DNA from 3 places in the Streptomyces sp. NPDC058632 genome. Region 2 is predicted to be linked to each of the others. Evidence: riboswitches for the same ligand, from Rfam matches in the RefSeq annotation. Region 2 holds a riboswitch; each other region holds the start of a gene.

Region 1 (4,125 bases), on a different contig from region 2:
GCAAGTGACCGTCAGAACCTCCTCGAACACGGTCCGTCGACCGCTGGCGGGACGTCCACGAAGGTGACGCCCACTCAACTCTGTGATCTTCGTGTGATCTGCGCGGCATGAACTTGTGACAGACGTTCGACTGCCTATACGTTCACCCATCAAGCGCGGCGTCCCGCTTTTCAAACGCCATGGTTCGAAGCGCCGTGCGAGCAACTGTTGTCCTGCGAAAGGTCTCCGCATGCTCTCCGGGAACGGTCGTCACCGTCGCCCCCGCCAGGCTCCGGCTCTTCTCGTCGCGGCCGGAGTGACCGGCTCGGCCATCGCGATCCCCCTCCTCGGAGCCGGCGCCGCCAGTGCCGCCGACGGCTCGACCTGGGACCGGGTGGCCGAGTGCGAGTCGGGCGGCTCTTGGAGCCAGAACTCCGGCAACGGTTACTACGGCGGCCTGCAGTTGACCCAGGAGGACTGGGAGGCGTACGGCGGCCTCGACTACGCGACCAGCGCCGACCAGGCCAGCCGCGGCCAGCAGATAGCCGTGGCCGAGAAGATCCTCGCCGACCAGGGTGTCGGCGCGTGGAGAGCCTGCGGGCTGCTCGGGGGCCTGGAGCAGGACTCGTCCGTGCTCGACATCGACACCGGCGTGGAGGGCGACTCGTCGGGCACGTCCGGCTCCGAGAGGTCCGCCACTCCGTCGCCGTCCCAGTCCGCCGGCTCCTCGTCGGACGCGAAGGACGCGAAGGGCGCCGAGGGCGCTGCGGACGACCGGGAGGAGGAAGGAGGGGCGGACGGATCGGCCGCCCCCGACGCTTCCCCCTCCGCCTCCGCGTCTCCCTCCGCCAAGGGCGATGATTCGGACAAGTCGGGGCAAAAGTCCGACGCTTCGGAATCGGTCGACGGTGAGAACTCCGGCAACGGCCGTCACCGCGGCGTCAGCGCCGAGGAAGAGGCGCGTGAGGACCGTGAGGCCGGGTCCTCCGGCAAGCACGCCTCGCGCGGCGGTCTCGGCTTCACGCGCGGCCTCGACAGCTCCTCCCCGTCGAGCGACTCCGCCCCGGGCTCCGCGAGCGGCTCCTCGGTCGCCTCCGACTCCCTTGCCCTCGGCGGCGGATGGCTCGCCCAGTACGGCGGGGGCGACGAGGCCGAAGGTGCCGCCGCCCCGAATCTCACCCTTTTCGGCTAGGAAAGCGCATCCGGGTTTCAATCGGGTGAATGCTGACATTCCCGCAGTGATGGCCGGTTGTTCGGGAGTCGGCCTTACGCCGGCTGGGTGGCGACGGCGCGCCGACCGGGTGACAGGCGACTCGGCGTGCGAAAAAGCGCGCCGAGGCCGGAAGTTGAGAGTCCCGGTTCGCAACGAATGTCTGGTTTAAAGGTGATGAGAGATAGGTCTCAGAAGCCCTGATCGTCTTTGATAATCCGCTGCGAGCATGTCTACGGTCGTGATCGCTCGCCATCGCGGGCCCCGGCTGCCGCCACGCCGAATCCTGCCAGTGGCAGCACGGGAACAGTCGTCGCGTCATGCGCCGTAGGCAGGAGCGGGGGACCCAAGGTAGGCGCCGGATCCGGTGAAGTACGCCGGATACGGCTCGGGGTGAAGCCGCGTCCCGCAAGGGAACGCGGCCGGGCAACTCAACCGGCCCGAACCCGACAGCTCACCTCGTAGGCGTCGGTGAGGGGATCCATCCATGCTGTTTTCCAGCAAGGGCAAGCACCGTCGTCCGTCCAGGGCCACCCGTGTCATCGCCGTCGCCGGCGTCACCGGTGCCGCCGTCGCCGCCCCGCTGATGGCGGCCGGCAGCGCCTCCGCCGCCACCGCCTCCGAGTGGGAAGCCGTCGCCCAGTGCGAGTCCGGCGGCAACTGGTCGATCAACACCGGCAACGGCTACTACGGCGGTCTGCAGTTCTCCGCCTCCACCTGGGCCGGCTACGGCGGCACGAAGTACGCCGCCACCGCCGACCAGGCCGGCAAGGCCCAGCAGATCGAGATCGCCGAGAAGGTCCTCGCGGGCCAGGGCAAGGGTGCCTGGCCGGTCTGCGGCAAGGGCCTGTCCGGCGCCGCCTACACCGGTGGCGGTTCCGCCGGGGGCTCGGGCGGCCAGAGCTCCGGCAGCCAGGACAGCGGCTCCTCGCAGAGCTCCCAGCAGCAGGCCCCGGAGCAGCAGGCCCCGGAGCAGAGCACCGAGGCCGCTCCCGAGCGTTCCGCCGAGCAGAAGGCCTCCCGCTCCGAGGAGCGTCCGGCCGCCAAGAAGACCGTCACCACCCCGACCGGCGAGAAGGTCGAGAAGGGCGACGGCGAGTACAAGGTCCTCAAGGGGGACACCCTCAGCTCGATCGCCTCGGAGCACGACGTCAAGGGCGGCTGGGACAAGCTGTTCAAGCTGAACGACGACATCGTCGAGGACGCCGACCTCATCTACCCCGGCCAGCAGCTGCACCTGAAGTAGGACGGCGGCCGCAGGCCCGGGCCCCGTCCCCGCGGGGTCTGCCCCGCCCCGGCGCGTGTCCCCGTACGCGCCGGGGCGGGGCTTTTTCGTGGCCGGCGCCCGGATCCGGTCCGTACGCGGTGCCGGAGGCGGTCCGTGCCGCGGCGCCGGACCCGGTTCCCCGTTTCCCGGATTTCCCGGAAACCTCTTTGTTCCGTTCGGAAACAATTTACTCTCGGTTCTGTCCGTGAAGCGGCCGACCGGATGGCCGATCGCCCCGAGCCGGATAGGCTCGGGTCCGCAGGGCCCCGTGGCCCCGCTGAATCACGTCACATCCATGAAGGAGATGCTCGTGCCGTCCATCGACGTCGTCGTAGCCCGGGAAATCCTGGACTCCCGAGGCAACCCCACGGTCGAGGTCGAGGTCGGCCTCGACGACGGCAGCACGGGTCGTGCCGCCGTCCCGTCCGGCGCCTCCACCGGCGCCTTCGAGGCCATCGAACTCCGTGACGGAGACCCCGACCGTTACCAGGGCAAGGGCGTCGAGAAGGCCGTCCTGGCCGTCATCGAGCAGATCGGCCCGGAGCTCGTGGGCTACGACGCCACCGAGCAGCGCCTGATCGACCAGGCGATGTTCGACCTGGACGCCACCGACAACAAGGGCTCCCTCGGCGCCAACGCCATCCTCGGCGTCTCCCTGGCCGTAGCCCACGCCGCCTCCGAGGCCAGCGACCTGCCCCTCTTCCGCTACCTCGGCGGCCCCAACGCGCACCTGCTGCCGGTGCCGATGATGAACATCCTCAACGGCGGTTCGCACGCGGACTCCAACGTGGACATCCAGGAGTTCATGATCGCCCCGATCGGCGCGGAGTCCTTCTCCGAGGCCCTGCGCTGGGGCACCGAGGTCTACCACACGCTGAAGAAGGTGCTGAAGGGCCGCGGCCTGTCCACCGGCCTCGGCGACGAGGGCGGCTTCGCCCCGAACCTCGGCTCCAACCGCGAGGCCCTCGACCTCATCCTCGAGGCCATCAAGGAAGCCGGTTACACCCCCGGCGAGCAGATCGCCCTCGCGCTCGACGTCGCCGCCTCCGAGTTCTACAAGGACGGCACATACGTCTTCGAGGGCAAGGAGCGCTCCGCCGCCGAGATGACGGAGTACTACGCCGAGCTGGTCGCCGCGTACCCGCTGGTCTCCATCGAGGACCCGCTGTTCGAGGACGACTGGGACGGCTGGAAGGCCCTCACCGACAAGCTCGGCGACAAGGTCCAGATCGTCGGCGACGACCTGTTCGTCACCAACCCGGAGCGCCTGGCCCGCGGCATCGAGGAGGGCGCGGCCAACGCCCTGCTGGTCAAGGTGAACCAGATCGGTTCGCTGACCGAGACCCTGGACGCCGTCGAGCTGGCCCAGCGCAACGGCTTCAAGTGCATGATGTCGCACCGCTCCGGCGAGACCGAGGACGTCACCATCGCCGACCTGGCCGTCGCCACCAACTGCGGCCAGATCAAGACCGGTGCCCCGGCCCGCTCCGAGCGCGTCGCCAAGTACAACCAGCTGCTGCGCATCGAGGAGATCCTCGACGACGCCGCGGTGTACGCCGGCCGCAGCGCCTTCCCGCGGTTCAAGGGCTGATCCGCTGATCCACTGGTCTGCCGACCCGATGACCCGTGCCGGGTGACGACCGCGGTCGTCGTGTTCTGGCCGGTCGTC
Region 2 (4,125 bases):
CCTCCGTGGTCGGCGGCGGCCTGCGTCTCGTGTCGCTCGCACCAGTCACACCCTGAGCCGCCATCCTCACCCGAATCGGTGAGGAGTGGTGATGTCCGTCGTGTTCCATCTGACCAAACCCGACGGGCGGATGCGTCAGACCCCGGACTCAACTCCGCGTACTGCTGCGGTATGACACAGGGCTTCGTTTCGTCCCCCGACCAGTAGGGGTCGGAGACCAGGGGTGGCGGACGGGGACGGCGGCAGGTCAGCCGGCCCGGTGCACCACGGCGTCGCACAGCTCGACCAGGGCCGTCTTCGACTCGCACTCCGGCAGCGGGGCCAGCGCCGAGCGCGCCTCCTGCGCATAGCGCACGGTGTCCTGGCGGGCCTGCTCCAGTGCGGGGTGGGCGCGCAGCAGCCGCAGCGCCTCGGCGTGCCGGGCGTCGTCGCCGAGGTCGGAGTCGAGCAGCTCGCACAGGGCGATGTCCTCGGCCAGCCCCAGCCGGGCCGCCCGCTCGCGCAGCCGCAGTACGGGCAGCGTCGGGATGCCCTCACGCAGGTCGGTGCCCGGGGTCTTGCCGGACTCGTGGGAGTCGGAGGCGATGTCCAGTACGTCGTCGGCGAGCTGGAAGGCGACCCCGAGGCGCTCGCCGTACTGGGTCAGCACGTCCACGACCGTGTCGTCCGCGCCGGACATCATGGCGCCGAACCGGCAGGCGACGGCGACCAGCGAGCCGGTCTTGCCGCCGAGGACGTCCAGGTAGTGGTCGACCGGGTCCCGGCCCTCCTGCGGCCCCGCGGTCTCCAGGATCTGACCGGTGACCAGTCGTTCGAACGCCTCGGCCTGTACCCGTACGGCCTCCGGGCCGAGGTCGGCCAGGATGTGCGACGCGCGCGCGAAGAGGAAGTCGCCGGTGAGGACCGCGACGGAGTTGCCCCAGCGGGTGTTGGCGCTGGGGACCCCGCGCCGCACGGTGGCGTCGTCCATCACGTCGTCGTGGTACAGCGTGGCCAGGTGGGTCAGCTCCACGACCACGGCGGACGGCACGACACCGGGCGCGTAGGGGTCGCCGAACTGGGCGGCGAGCGTCACGAGCAGCGGCCGGAACCGCTTGCCACCGGCCCGCACCAGGTGCTGGGCGGCCTCGGTGATGAAGGGGACCTCACTCTTCGTGGCCTCGAGCAGCCCTTCCTCGACAGCCGTCATCCCGGCCTGGACATCGGCTTCCAGAGCCTGGTCCCGCACGCTCAGCCCGAACGGCCCGACGACGGTCACGAGGGGTCTCCTGTCTGCTGGTGTCCACCGGCGCTTAGACGTCTTGCACAGTTTGTCGATAGGTCGCTGACATCACTCCAACCAGCGTATCCGGTCATGTTTCGATCACCGCCAGCACCCGCATTCCCCGGACTCACCCGCACACGCGCGGACGGCGCCTCACGGCGCCCTCCGTATCGGATCACCCTCAGACCGTTTCCGACCAGGTGGCAAAAAAGAATATTCATCGCTTTCCGGACACAGCGTCCCGCTCCCGAGGCGCAACCCGGAACGCGGTCCGGCGCACGGTCCCGCACGCAGGCCGTCCCGCCCACCCCGGAGTCCGATTTGCCGTAATTACCAAGCAAATTCCCTTTGGCGGCAAATACTCCCACGCGGTGCGGCCAGTGAAGTGAGTCACGCGCACCCCGACGCGCCCGCCCCTCGCGCTCGCCGGCGCTTCCCCTTGCCCCGCAAGCGAGTTGACCCTTGGCGTCCGCAAAGGATCAAGCACCTCAAAACCCCCACGGCAAGATCAAACGGCTCGATCCGTGACGGTCTCACTTGTTTCCGACAAGTGCGCTCGCATACGTTCCCGGCTTGTCGGGCGGACGCCGAATCCTGCCGCCGCCCGCGCCACCCATCGACGAACTCACTCACGCACGGCAGGAGCGGGGGACCCAGGTAAGCCGCCGGACCGGTTCGCACCCGGAACGGCTCGGGGTGAAGCCATGCCCGCAGGGGCACGGCCGGGCACTCTCCCGCCCGAACCCGACAGCTCACCTCGCAGGCGTAGGAGAGGAACACAGACATGACCGCATCCGGTCCGCCCCGCCGCTTCGGCAGCTCCCGCCTCGTCCGCTCCTTCGCCGTCGCCGGTGTCGCGGCGGTCGTCCTCCCGCTGTTCGGCGCCACCACCGCCTCCGCCGCGCCCGCCGCGCCCGCCCCTGCCGCCGGCACCGTGACCGCGTACCCGGACAACCTCGACGGCTGGATCCGCGAGTCGCTGTCCGTCATGGCGCAGCACGGCATCCCCGGCAGCTACGACTCCATCCACCGCAACATCCTGCGCGAGTCGTCCGGCAACCCGCAGGCCATCAACCTGTGGGACTCCAACGCCATGGCCGGCACCCCGTCGAAGGGCCTGCTCCAGGTCATCGACCCGACCTTCCAGGCGTACCACGTGCCCGGCACGGCCTTCGACCCGTTCGACCCGGTCGCGAACATCACGGCGGCCTGCAACTACGCGGCGGACCGCTACGGCTCCATCGACAACGTCTTCGGCGCCTACTGAGACACCTGAGGCATCCGAGACATCCGCGACACCCGGGCCCGTCGGAACGCCGGGACACCGGAACGCCGGCGGCACCGGCCACACCGGCGAACACCGGGGCCTACCGGGACACCCTCCCGGGCCTGGGGCGGGACAGCACGTGTTGGGGCACGCGCGGCTCCGCTCCGCCGAACAACCGCTCGAGGACGACGGCCACGCCGTCGTCCTCGTTCGACGTGGTGACCTCGTCGGCCACCGCCTTGAGCTCGGGGTGCGCGTTGGCCATGGCGACTCCGTGGGCCGCCCAGTCGAACATCGGGATGTCGTTGGGCATGTCGCCGAAGGCGATGGTCCGCTCGGGATCCAGCCCCAGGTACTCGGCGGCCAGTGCGAGACCCGTCGCCTTGGTGACACCGCACGGCTGGAGTTCCACGGTGCCCGGACCCGACATCGTGACCGTGGCCAGCGAGCCGACCGCCGCACGGGCCGTCGCCGCCAACTCGTCGTCGGTCAGGCCGGGATGGCGCAGCAGCACCTTGCTGATCGGCCGGGCCCACAGATCGTCCCGCCGTTCGACCCGCACGGCGGGCAGCGTCGGGTGCGGCATCAGGTAGCCCGGCTCGATCAGGGTGAGCCCGTCCACTCCGTTCTGGTCGACCGCGGCGTACAGCTCCCCGACCTCGGCCTCGATCTTGCCGAGCGCGGTCTCCGCCAGTTCCCGGTCCAGGGTGACCGACCACAGCAGCCGGTCCGTGCCGGCGTCGTACACCTGCGCGCCCTGTCCGCACACCGCGAGCCCCGTGGACCCCAGGTCGTCCAGGAGCGGCCGCACTCTGGGCGCCGGGCGCCCCGTCACCACGAGGTGCCGGACACCGGCCCGCGCCACCAGCTCCAGCGCGGCGAGGGAGCGGTCGGAGAGGGTGTCGTCGTCGCGCAGCAGCGTCCCGTCCAGGTCGGTGGCGATGAGCGAGCAATCGGTGGGTGCGGCCATGACCAGAGAATACGGACACCGCGCGCCCCCGACTCACCGCGCCCCGGGCACCCGTCCCGTGCCCCGTCCGCGGCCTCTGCACCACTTGGCAACAACATGCGCCGCTCCCTACCGTCCTCGCGGTCCCGGGCGGTACCTTCCAGATGTCCAGGGGGGACTTGATCGGGGGGTCAGGTGAGCAGTGGACGCACGCGTGTGCTGAGGCTCGACGAGCTCGGCGAGGGGGAGCGGGAGCGATGGCGTGAGCTGCGCGCCGCCTCGGGGGTACCGCGCAGCCCTTTCATGGAACCGGAGTTCGCCACCGCCGTGTCCAGGGTGCGGCCGCAGGCCCGGGTCGCGGTGCTGTACGAGGGGGCGTCCGCCGAACCGGCCGGCTTCCTGCCGTACGAGCGGGGCGCGTGGGGGCAGGGCCGGGCGATCGGGCTCGGGGTATCGGACTGCCAGGGCGCCGTCCTGCGGCCGGGGCTCGTGCCGGAGACCGGTGAACTGCTGCGTGCCTGTTCGGTGTCGAGCTTCGCCTTCGACAACCTGGAGGCGGACCAGGCCCTGTTCGTCCCGCAGGCGGCCGAGGAGCACGCCACCTTCGTCATCGACGTGGAGAAGGGCTACGAGACCTACGAGTCC
Region 3 (4,125 bases), on a different contig from region 2:
TGTTGCGAGTTCCTCACACGCTCGGCGCGGGCCGCCCGGTCCGCGCGCCCGGCCCCCGCGGTGAAACGCAGGCGGTGGGCGACGGTGGCGCGCTCGGTGTGCAGCGCCATGACCGTACGCGCGCGCTCGCCGTCGCCGCGCACCACGGCGTCGACGATCGCACCGTGCTCCGCCCAGCACTCCACGGGGTCCCTCGTCCCCCGCACCTCGTACATCCAGCCGATCTTGTGCCGGAGCTGGATCAGCGTCGACGTCAGCGCCGGACTGCCGGACGCCTGGGCGAGCGTCTCGTGGAACCAGCCGCCCAGTGAGCGCAGGTCGTCACTGTGGCCTTGACGGGCCCGTTCCTGGCCCAGCCGGACCAGACCGCGCAGCACCTTCAGATGGGCCTCGGTGCGGCGCTGCGCGGCACGCAGGGCACCGAGCGGCTCCAGCAGCAGCCGCATCTCCAGCAGGTCGGCGGCCTCCTGCTCGGTGGGTTCCGCGACGCACGCGCCCGCGTGGCGCCGGGTGACCACGAAGCCCTCGGCCTCCAGGGTGCGCAGGGCCTCCCGGACGGGGACGCGCGAGACACCGTAGCGCCGGGCGAGGAGTTCCTCGGTGAGCCGGCCGCCACGCTCGTAGACACCCGAGACGATGTCGTCCCGGATCGCCGTGCACACCGAGTGCGCCGGAATACGCATGACCGACCTCCGAATTAATCCCCGCATAACGCCAACGGGTGACGCCCGTTCCGTGACTCTATTGCAACGCGCGCGAATTTCCGACGGCGAGCCGGGAATCATGTCCGTTTTTTGGACAACGGGCCGCCGAAAACACCGAAAGCCCCGACTCGGAGAGCCGAGCCGGGGCCATTCCACGGAAAGCGGACACCTGGGGCGTCAGGGGATCACGCGGACGCCGAGGTGTACACCACGGCCAGGGGACGTGCCCCCGGTCAGACGTTCGCGCCGTGCGCGCGGAGGTACGCGACGGGGTCGATGTCGGAGCCGTACTCGGCGGTGGTGCGGGCCTCGAAGTGCAGATGCGCGCCGGTGACGTTGCCGGTGGCGCCGGAGACACCGATCTGCAGGCCCGGGGTGACCTGCTGGCCCACCGAGACACCGACGGACGACAGGTGGCCGTACTGGGTGTACGTGCCGTCGTGCATCCTGATCACGACCTGGTTGCCGTAGGCGCCGCCCCAGCCGGCCTCCACGACGGTGCCCATGCCGACCGAGAGCACGGGGGTGCCGCTCGCGGCATGGAAGTCGACACCGGTGTGGGTGCCGGAGGACCAGACGGCGCCGCCGGACAGGTAGCCGGTCGAGACGTAGGAGCCCGCGATCGGGGACACGAAGGTGTTGAGACGCTTGCGCTCGGCCTCACGCGCGGCGCGCTCTTCGGCCTCGCGGGCCTTGGCGGCCTCCTCGGCGGCCCTCTCCCGGGCGGCCTCCTCGGCGGCTTCGCGTGCGGCTGCCTGGGCCGCCTCGCGTGCGGCCTCGTGCTGGGCGGAGGCCTGGGCGTCGACCCGGGCGGCGACCTCGTCGCCCATGCTGATCACGGGGGTCAGGCCGGTCTGCGCCGCGGCGGGTCCGGCGGCGAGCGCCGGAGCGGAGAGGGAGCCGATGACACCGGTGGTGGTGAGAGCCGCGACGCCCGCCGCCTTGGCGGTGCCGCGATGCACGCGGCTGGGACGACGGTGCTTCCCGGTGGCGCGGGTGAACGCCATGTACAGGGTGGTCCTTTCCTTCCTTCTCGCCTACCGGGTTAGCTGACGGGTTCGGAGCAGGAAGGTCTCCTACGGACCCCCTCGCGGCACGCGCGGGCGTCCGATTCACCCCAGGGACGCTGATGGGTCCCCGGCTCCCCCGGCTCACGCCGTACGGGGACTCGGCGATGACTGTCCGGTGCCGCGGGTGCGGCGCACTGCCCGACGAACAGACCGCCTGACGCTAAGCGGGGCGTCTTTCAATTCCCAAACGGATCCCGGATTTTGTAGCGCATCCCACAGGGCAGACAGGCACCTCCTGCCCCAATTCGGGCATAAGGGGGCCCTGGTGACGTTCTCGTCACCAGGGCCCCGCGCGCGTGCGCGTCCGGCGTGCGGTCGGACGGCCGCCGGCAGTGCGCCGGCGGGCCGTCTACTCGGCCGGCACCACCGTGACTTCGCCGATGCCGAGCGCCTCGACGGGCTCCTTGATCTGCGCCGCGTCGCCGACCAGGACGGTCACGAGGCGGTCCACCGGGAAGGCGTTCACCACCGCCGCGGTCGCCTCCACGGTGCCGGTGGCGGCGAGCCGCCGGTACAGCTCGGCCTGGTAGTCGTCGGGCAGGTGCTGCTCCACCTGGTCGGCGAGAGTGCCGGCGACGGCCGCGGCGGTCTCGTACTTGAGCGGTGCCACGCCCACCAGGTTCTGCACGGCGACATCGCGTTCGGCGTCGGTGAGGCCTTCCGCGGCGAGGGTGCGCAGCACCGCCCACAGGTCCTGCAGGGCGGGTCCGGTGTTCGGGGTGTCCACGGAGCCGCTGATGGCGAGCAGCGACGCGCCGGTACCGTCCGGGGCGGACCTGAGGACCTGGCCGAACGACCGCACGCCGTAGGTGTAGCCCTTCTCCTCGCGCAGGACGCGGTCCAGGCGGGAGGTGAGGGTACCGCCCAGGCAGTAGGTGCCGAGCACCTGCGCGGCCCACACGCGGTCGTGCCGGTCCCCGCCGACGCGGCCGATGAGCAGCTGCGTCTGTACGGCGCCGGGACGGTCCACGATCACGACGCGGCCCGTGTCGTCGGCGGTGACCGGCGCGACGGGCCGCGGCCGGGCCGCCGATCCGGTCCAGGCGCCGAGGGTGTCGCCGATCAGCTCGTCCAGGTCGGTGCCGGTGAGGTCGCCGACGACCACCGCGGTGGTCGTCGCGGGGCGGACGTGATTCTCGTAGAAGGCGCGTACGGCCGCCGAGTCGATGCCGGCGACCGTCTCCTCGGTGCCCTGGCGCGGGCGGGACATGCGCGACGTCGCCGGGAACAGCTCCTTGGAGAGTTCCTTGGCGGCGCGGCGGGACGGGTTGGCCAGCTCGTGCGGGATCTCGTCGAGGCGGTTGCGGACGAGGCGCTCGATCTCGCTGTCGGCGAACGCGGGCGCCCTGAGGGCGTCGGCGAGCAGTCCGAGCCCCTTGGCGAGCCGGGAGGCCGGCACCTCCAGGCTCAGGCGGACGCCGGGGTGGTCGGCGTAGGCGTCCAGGGTCGCGCCGCAGCGCTCCAGTTCGGCGGCGAACTCCTCGGCGGAGTGCTTGTCCGTGCCCTCGGAGAACGCCCGCGCGGTGATGGTGGCGACACCGTCGAGACCGGCCGGCTCGGCCTCCAGGGGCGCGTCGAGGAGCACCTCGACAGCGACGATCTGCTGGCCGGGGCGGTGGCAGCGCAGCACTGTCAGACCGTTGCCGAGGGTGGTGCGCTCGGGGGCCGGGAAGGCCCAGGGCCGGGCCTCGCCCGCCTGCGGCTGGGGGTGGAAGTCCATCGTGGCGAGCTCGGTCACTTCGCCGTCTCCTCGTTCTCGTCGGTGCCGACGACCGCGGCTTCTTCGATGTCGGCGACTGCGGCTTCTTCGGACTCCCCGGCCTCGGGGGCGACGGGCTCGTAGACGAGCACCGCGCGGTTGTCGGGACGCAGGCGGGCCTCGGCGACCTCCCGGACGTCCTCGGCGGTCACGTCGAGGATGCGTCCGACGGCGGTGAGGGCGAGCTGCGGGTCTCCGAACAGGACGGCGTACCGGCACAGTTCGTCGGCCCGGCCGGCGACGGTGCTGAGCCGGTCCAGCCACTCGCGCTCCAGCTGGGCCTGGGCACGCTCCATCTCCTCGGCCGTGGGCCCCGCCTCGGCGAACCGGGCGAGCTCCTCGTCGATCGCGGCCTCGATGACGGGCACCTCCACGTCACCGGACGTCTTCACGTCCAGCCAGCCCAGGGAGGGCGCCCCGGCCAGCCGCAGCAGACCGAACCCTGCTGCCACCGCCGTACGGTCCCGTCGTACCAGCCGGTTGTAGAGCCTGGAGGACTCGCCGCCGCCGAGGATCGTGAGCGCCAGGTCCGCGGCGTCGCTCGCGCGGGTGCCGTCCTCGGGCAGCCGGTAGGCGGCCATCAGCGCACGCG

Evidence for each region. A riboswitch is a leader RNA that binds a small molecule or an ion and turns the genes downstream of it on or off. The one in region 2 is predicted to bind cyclic di-AMP.
Region 1: linked by a shared signal. The riboswitch ahead of ACFWVE_RS07025 (transglycosylase family protein) and the one ahead of ACFWVE_RS03800 (transglycosylase SLT domain-containing protein) in region 2 are both predicted to bind cyclic di-AMP.
Region 3: linked by a shared signal. The riboswitch ahead of ACFWVE_RS15755 (M23 family metallopeptidase) and the one ahead of ACFWVE_RS03800 (transglycosylase SLT domain-containing protein) in region 2 are both predicted to bind cyclic di-AMP.

The regions. Positions count from the first base shown of each region.
Region 1 is NZ_JBHXQZ010000011.1:84,617-88,741, reverse strand. Features, by position in the region: gene ACFWVE_RS07030 (transglycosylase family protein) at 230-1,171, shown strand; cyclic di-AMP (ydaO/yuaA leader) riboswitch at 1,503-1,672, shown strand; gene ACFWVE_RS07025 (transglycosylase family protein) at 1,677-2,435, shown strand; gene eno (phosphopyruvate hydratase) at 2,767-4,047, shown strand.
Region 2 is NZ_JBHXQZ010000005.1:68,915-73,039, forward strand. Features, by position in the region: gene ACFWVE_RS03795 (polyprenyl synthetase family protein) at 248-1,258, opposite strand; cyclic di-AMP (ydaO/yuaA leader) riboswitch at 1,881-2,043, shown strand; gene ACFWVE_RS03800 (transglycosylase SLT domain-containing protein) at 2,049-2,531, shown strand; gene ACFWVE_RS03805 (HAD family hydrolase) at 2,632-3,501, opposite strand; gene ACFWVE_RS03810 (GNAT family N-acetyltransferase) at 3,676-4,125, shown strand, end outside.
Region 3 is NZ_JBHXQZ010000035.1:33,728-37,852, reverse strand. Features, by position in the region: gene ACFWVE_RS15760 (GntR family transcriptional regulator) at 1-683, opposite strand, end outside; gene ACFWVE_RS15755 (M23 family metallopeptidase) at 938-1,711, opposite strand; cyclic di-AMP (ydaO/yuaA leader) riboswitch at 1,725-1,888, opposite strand; gene ACFWVE_RS15750 (M16 family metallopeptidase) at 2,124-3,512, opposite strand; gene ACFWVE_RS15745 (M16 family metallopeptidase) at 3,509-4,125, opposite strand, start outside.